Regions from separate parts of the Mesorhizobium delmotii genome, predicted to be linked through region 3. Evidence: predicted binding sites of a transcription regulator. Region 3 holds the regulator's gene; each other region holds the start of a gene.
The links. The regulator LexA, encoded in region 3, represses DNA repair genes until DNA is damaged. The targets are predictions, from matches to a motif close to TGTTCNNNNTGTGTTCNG.
Positions count from the first base shown of each region.

Region 1 (2,271 bases), on a different contig from region 3:
CGTGAACTCAAACGGATATTCTGGTTGGCACAGCCTGCATCCTACATCGCGCCCGCTTCGTCCTCGAAACCGTCGTCTCCGCCTTCGGAACCACCATTCTCGAGGAATTTCTCGGCGATCAGCCCGGCATTCTGCCTCAGTGCCAGCTCGATTTCGCGCGCCGTGTCGGGATTGTCGCGCAGGAACAGTTTTGCATTCTCGCGGCCCTGGCCGAGACGCTGCGAATTGTAGGAGAACCAGGCGCCCGACTTCTCGACCACGCCGGCCTTGACGCCGAGGTCGACCAACTCGCCGGTCTTGGACACGCCCTCGCCATACATGATGTCGAATTCGACCACCTTGAAGGGCGGTGCCAGCTTGTTCTTGACCACCTTGACGCGGGTCTGGTTGCCGACGACCTCGTCGCGGTCCTTGACCGAGCCGATGCGGCGAATGTCGAGGCGCACCGAAGCGTAGAATTTCAGCGCGTTGCCGCCGGTCGTGGTCTCGGGCGAACCGAACATGACACCGATCTTCATGCGGATCTGGTTGATGAAGATGACCATGGTGTTGGAGCGCGAGATCGAGGCGGTCAGCTTGCGCAGCGCCTGGCTCATCAGGCGGGCCTGCAGGCCCGGCAGCGAATCGCCCATTTCGCCCTCGATTTCGGCGCGCGGCGTCAGCGCCGCGACCGAATCGACCACCAGCACGTCGATGGCGCCGGAACGCACCAGCGTGTCGCAGATCTCCAGCGCCTGCTCGCCAGTGTCGGGCTGCGAAATCAGCAGGTTTTCGAGATCGACGCCGAGCTTGCGGGCATAGACCGGGTCGAGCGCATGCTCAGCATCGACGAAGGCGCAGATGCCGCCCTTCTTCTGGGCCTCCGCCACCGTGTGCAGCGCCAGCGTCGTCTTGCCCGAGCTTTCCGGCCCGTAGATCTCGACGATGCGGCCGCGCGGCAGGCCGCCGACACCAAGCGCGATGTCGAGGCCAAGCGAACCGGTCGGCACCGTTTCGATCTCGACGACCTGCTCGTTTGCGCCGAGCCGCATGATCGAGCCCTTGCCGAAGGCACGCTCGATTTGCGACAGCGCCGCGTCCAGAGCCTTTGATTTATCCACTGCTTTGTCCTCTACAAGCCGCAAAGAATTCTGAGCCATGATACATCACCCCTTGGTCGTCAATGAAGGCCGGACAATCCGTAATCCTTATCAATTTGTACCTTTTTTGTTCTCGTCTGGCAAGGGGAGGCAAGCGATTGAAAAACAAACAATATCCGGATTTGTTCTTTTTTTGTTTCGTGTTTTCACCCCAGGATGTATCCCGCTTCACCCGCAGGATTCTGCTGGGCATCTTCCGAATCGCGCCTCCGGTTGCCGGGTTCCGCCTGACAACCTAGTCTCACCCGGCAACAGCAAAGGTCATCTCGCCGGCATGATGAAGTCGCCGACAATCCTGGCCGTGGGCGGCGCCTATATCGAACGGCGCGGCCAGGTTTCGGGCGCCTTCGTGCCGGCGGCGTCAAATCCCGGCACGATGCGCGAGGCTGTCGGCGGTGCCGTCTTCAATGCGCTGCGCAGCGCCGTGCGCCGCGGCGTCTCCGGTTCGCTGCTTTCGGTGCGCGGCGGTGATGTTCTGGCCGATACGGTCTCGCGCGCCATCACTGCGGCCGGCATTGCCGATCTGTCCGTGGTGTTCCTCGATCGCACGACGCCGAGCAGCACGGTGCTGATTGACGGCGACGGCGCACTGATCGTCGGCCTTGCCGACATGGCGCTCTACGACCTGGCGCTTCCCAAGCAGATCCGCCGTGCCAAGGTGCGCGAGGCGATCAGCACCGCCGATGCGGTCCTGTGCGACGCCAACTTGCCGTCGACGGCGCTGGAGCGGCTGGTGGCGCTTGCCGCCGGCAAGCCGGTCTTCGCCCTCGCCGTCTCACCAGACAAGGCGGTGCGGCTCGCGCCGGTGCTGGGCAGCCTGGCGATGGTCTTCATGAACCGGCGTGAGGCCATCGCACTCGCCGATGTCGGTATCGACGCTGCGGAGCAAGATATCGCCGACGGCCTGAGGCGGGCGGGCCTCAAAGGCGGCGTGGTGACGGCGGATGACGGTCCGGTGCTGGGTTTCGACGAAGCCGGCGCCTTCTCGATCCTGCCGCCGAAAAAAGTCGCGGACGGCGCCGCCGATGCGCTGGCGGGCGCAACGGTCGCCGCCCTGCTGCGCGGCCTGACGCTGCGCGCGGCGCTGCGCGACGGCGTTGCCGCAGCAATGCTCGCGATCGAAAGTGCCGAG
Region 1 is NZ_FUIG01000042.1:98,225-100,495, forward strand. It holds gene recA (recombinase RecA) at 42-1,139, opposite strand; gene BQ8482_RS24835 (carbohydrate kinase family protein) at 1,414-2,271, shown strand, end outside.
Region 1: a site for LexA is predicted at 1,263-1,280, ahead of recA (recombinase RecA). Genes of this name have one in related genera too.

Region 2 (2,271 bases), on a different contig from region 3:
AGATAGTCCTTGAGGCCACCGGGAAAATGGAACTCGGCCTTGGCCGGCGTCGTGTCCTTCTCCTTGATCAGCGACGGATCGCAGGTCCAGCGGATCTCGACGCCGCCGAACAGATAGGCCTTCGAGCGCGTCATGCGATAGAGCCGCGCCGGCTCGAATGCCGCGCCCTTGCCGAAAATCTGCTCGTCGGGATGGAAGCGGATCTTGGTGCCGCGCCGGTTGTGCACTTCGCCAAGTTGCTCCAGGCCGGTCACCGGAACGCCGCGCGAAAAACGCTGGCGATAGAGCTGGCGGCCGCGCGCGACCTCGACCTCGAGATGGTCCGACAGCGCGTTGACGACGGAGACGCCGACCCCGTGCAGGCCGCCCGAGGTCTCGTAGACCTTGCTGTCGAACTTGCCGCCGGAATGCAGCGTCGTCATGATGACTTCGAGCGCCGGCTTCTTGAATTTCGGATGCGGATCGACCGGAATGCCGCGGCCATTATCGGTGACCGCCAGATATCCGTCGGCCAAAAGCTCAACATCGATGAAGGTTGCGTGGCCGGCGACCGCCTCGTCCATCGCATTGTCGATGACCTCGGCGAACAAATGGTGCATCGCCTTGTCGTCGGTGCCGCCGATATACATGCCGGGTCGTCGCCGCACCGGCTCCAGCCCTTCCAGAACCTCGATGTCGGCGGCACTGTAGCTCTCGCTGCCGTCGCGGGATGCCGGGCGCTTCGCCGCCTGCACCAGCGGGTCGGCAGGGCGCGCGGTTGCGCGAACCGGTTGCGGCTGTTTGTCCAAACTGCCGAAAAGATCGTTACTGTCGTCCATGCTGGTCCTGGATTCCGATGCTGCGAATCACCACCCGATACTGCCACGCTTTTTGCGGGCAGGCGACGGAGGTTCCTGTTACGTTCGAGGATAGAGCCTCTTACTGCAAAACCATCCGACAACCAAGCGGCGGAAATGGGTCGAGGGCATCGACGCTTTGTAAACCTTGTCCGAAGGTTACGTCCGAAGGTTGGCCGAAAAACGGTATCCGCCCGCTGCCGCTGGCCTAGAATGCAGCGGAACCGTCAAGAGGCAGTCGCCTACGCATGTTGGATTACAGTTCGCTCCTGCTGGCGGCGGCGCTGTCGGGCACGTGCCTCAGCATCACCATGTTTGCGATCTGGTTCACCGCGCCACAGGCACGCTTTGTGCTGACGGTGGCCTGCGGCATTCTCGTACTCGTCGCGCATGTGGTCTTGTTCTGGCATTATGCCAGGCATCCCAGCCTCTGGCTTTGCCAGATTGTGCTTGCGCTTCTCAGCCTGGGCTTCCTGACCCTCTGCCTGTCGGCCATGCAGTATCTCGGCGTGCGCGACTACAGGCGCGCCATCTTGCCGACCGTGGCTGCGATGGCGGTTTGCGCAGGCGTGACGTCGCTGGGCCTTGATGGCGTCGGCTTCATCGTCACCTACGCGACGGTAACGGCGCTGCTCTCGCTAATCGGGGTGATGTTCTGGATCAAAGGTGGTCACGATCGCCGGATATTGCTGGTCGTATCGTTCCTGAGCGGCGTCTGTGCGCTGTCCTTCGTGCTTTGCGGCGCGGTCCTGCTGGTCGAGGGCCAGTGGGTGCTCGGCGTTGCACCCGACAACTGGGCCGAACGGTTGAATTCCGTCGTGGCGGTCGCCTGCATGACTGGGCTCGGGGCACTGACGCTCTCCCTGCACCATTTGCAGGCGCAGATCGAATTGAAGGCCGAGACCATGACCGACCCATTGACCGGGCTGATGAACCGGCGGGCGTTGACGGCATTCTACGGTGAGCGGGTTTTCGGCCCGTTCATGTCCGTCGCCATGTTCGACCTCGATCATTTCAAAAAAACGAACGACGTATTCGGTCATCCGGTCGGTGATCAGGTTCTGCGCCGCTTCGCCGCTGTCATCAGGAAATATGCCAGGACCGGAGTCGACGCCTTCCGGCTGGGCGGCGAAGAATTCGTCCTCGTCATGTCGCGGATGACTGAAGAGAAGGCTTACGACATTGCGAGCAAGATCAGCGTCGCCTTCGGCACGGAAGTCGTGGCCACCCAGCTTGGTCCGTTGCGCAGCACAGTCAGTGGCGGCATCGGCTTTGGCGGGACGGATGGGACCAGTCTCGACCATGTGCTGGCCGAAGCCGACGCCGCACTCTATGCGGCAAAGCGCGCCGGGCGAAATCGCGTCGTCGCCCAGAAGACGAGCAAGGCCGACGCGCCGGCCTTGCGTTCTGCCTGACTGAGGCTTCTATCTTCTTG
Region 2 is NZ_FUIG01000046.1:303,600-305,870, forward strand. It holds gene parE (DNA topoisomerase IV subunit B) at 1-818, opposite strand, end outside; gene BQ8482_RS29070 (GGDEF domain-containing protein) at 1,085-2,251, shown strand.
Region 2: a site for LexA is predicted at 889-906, ahead of parE (DNA topoisomerase IV subunit B). Genes of this name have one in related genera too.

Region 3 (2,271 bases):
GTGAAACGGCCGTTGGTCGCCATCATCGCCACCGGCGACGAATTGCTGCCGCCGGGCAGCGACCTTGGCCCTGACCAGATCATCTCGTCCAATGCCTATGGCGTCGCCGCCGCGGCCCGCTCGGTCGGCGCCAGCGCGCTCGATCTCGGCATCGCCCCCGACCGCAAGGAGGCGATCGCCACGCTGGTGAAACAAGCGGTCGACGCAGGCGCCGACGTCATCGTCACGCTGGGCGGCGCCTCGGTCGGCGACCATGACCTGGTCCATGACGTGCTGACCGGTGAAGGCATGACGCTCGATTTCTGGAAAATCGCCATGCGGCCCGGCAAGCCGCTGATGTTCGGGCGGCTGGGTGACATCCGCTGCATCGGCCTGCCTGGCAATCCGGTGGCGAGCCTGGTCTGCACGCAGCTCTTTCTGACGCCGCTGCTTGCGCGGCTCGGCGGCCGCGCCTTCCGGCAGGACATGCGTCAGGCGCGGCTCGGCGCCGCCATGCCGGCCAACGATCTCAGGCAGGACTATGTACGCGCCGTGGTGAGCGAAGAAGCCGGCACGCTGCTGGCGACCCCGTTCGGCATCCAGGATTCCTCGATGCTCAAAATGCTGGCCGACGCCAACGGGCTGATCGTGCGCGAGCCGTTCTCTCCCCCAGCCGCGACGGGCGCCGCGTGCAGCGTGCTGATGCTACGCTGAACAAAACGTCAACACATTCATTAAATTTTAAACGGTTGCGGAACACAACTGGAACAGATAGTGTTTGTTCTGGGTTTGTTTTTCTGATTCTGTTGGGGGTCGCGATGCTGACACGCAAACAACATGAACTGCTGATGTTCATCCACGAGCGGCTGAAGGAAAGCGGCATTCCGCCCTCGTTCGACGAGATGAAGGAAGCGCTCGACCTCGCCTCGAAGTCGGGGATCCATCGGCTGATCACTGCACTGGAGGAGCGCGGTTTCATTCGCCGCCTGCCCAACCGCGCCCGCGCGCTGGAGGTGCTGCGCCTGCCCGATTCGATCGCGCCCGGCCTCAATGCGGCGCGCAAATTCTCGCCAAGCGTCATTCAGGGCAGCCTTGGGCAGGGCAGCCTCGGACGACAGATCAAGCCGGCGCCTTCGCGCATGCCCGCGGCCGGCAATGACGACGACGTCGTTGCCACCATCTCCATACCGGTGATGGGCCGCATCGCTGCCGGTGTGCCGATCGACGCCATCCAGCACCAGACGCATTCGATCTCGGTACCACCGGACATGATCACCGGCGGCACGCACTACGCGCTGGAGGTCAAGGGTGATTCGATGATCGAGGCCGGCATTTTCGACGGCGACACGGTCATCATCCGCAACGCCGACACCGCCCAGCCTGGCGAGATCATCGTCGCCTTGGTCGACGACGAGGAAGCGACGCTGAAGCGGTTCCGCCGCAAAGGTGCCTCGATCGCACTGGAAGCCGCCAATCCGGCCTACGAGACGCGCATCTTCGGGCCGGACCGGGTCAAGGTGCAAGGCAAGCTCGTCGGACTGATCCGGCGTTACTGAACGGCAGGCTTTTGGGGTTTCTCGGCCCTGCGGTATGGCGGCAGGCCCCTTGCCTCGCGCGAAAATCTCCGCTGCTCATGCCAGGGCCTATAGGGCTGTCTGACGGCAAACTGGATTTCTGCGCGCGTCGTCGCCGATAGCGGATCGAAAAAGACGGCGGCACTGCCCATGCGAGCGAGCTGCCGTTTGGTGACGACGAGAACCAGCGGATTGCGGCAGGGATTATAATAGGCTGTGGCATCATCGATGACGATCAAATCCGCAAAGGCACAGGCTGGCCGTGCGGATTTGCGGTCGTCGGCGAGCGCGATGATCGCGCCGGACTGGTGCCGGGCGAGGCACAGGCCGGCAGTGCAGTAGAAGGGCGCTCCCGGCGGCAGGTCGGCCGGGTCGACGATGTCGAACCGCACGTCTCCTTTTTCGAATGTCTCCGGCTCGACAATGGTCGCTGAAACCAGCGCATGTTTCCAGTTGTCGGTGGTGAATTCGTTCGAGCGCACCCGGTTGACGGCAAGTTCGCCGCCGCCGATCGGCAGCGCCACCAGATGCGCATCTTCCGAAATCAGCACGTCGGGGGTGCGCGTCTCGGAAATCGTCAGCAGGCCGGCGAGCGCAAAGGGAAGTGCCGCAAGCCGCAACCATGTCGTTGCCATCGTGGCGATGACCAGGGCGGCCGTCACCAGCAGAACCGACTGCAACGAGATCAGCCCGACGGCATCGACCGGCGACCGCTCGG
Region 3 is NZ_FUIG01000002.1:164,456-166,726, reverse strand. It holds gene BQ8482_RS00895 (molybdopterin molybdotransferase MoeA) at 1-693, shown strand, start outside; gene lexA (transcriptional repressor LexA) at 798-1,535, shown strand; gene BQ8482_RS00885 (ComEC/Rec2 family competence protein) at 1,529-2,271, opposite strand, start outside.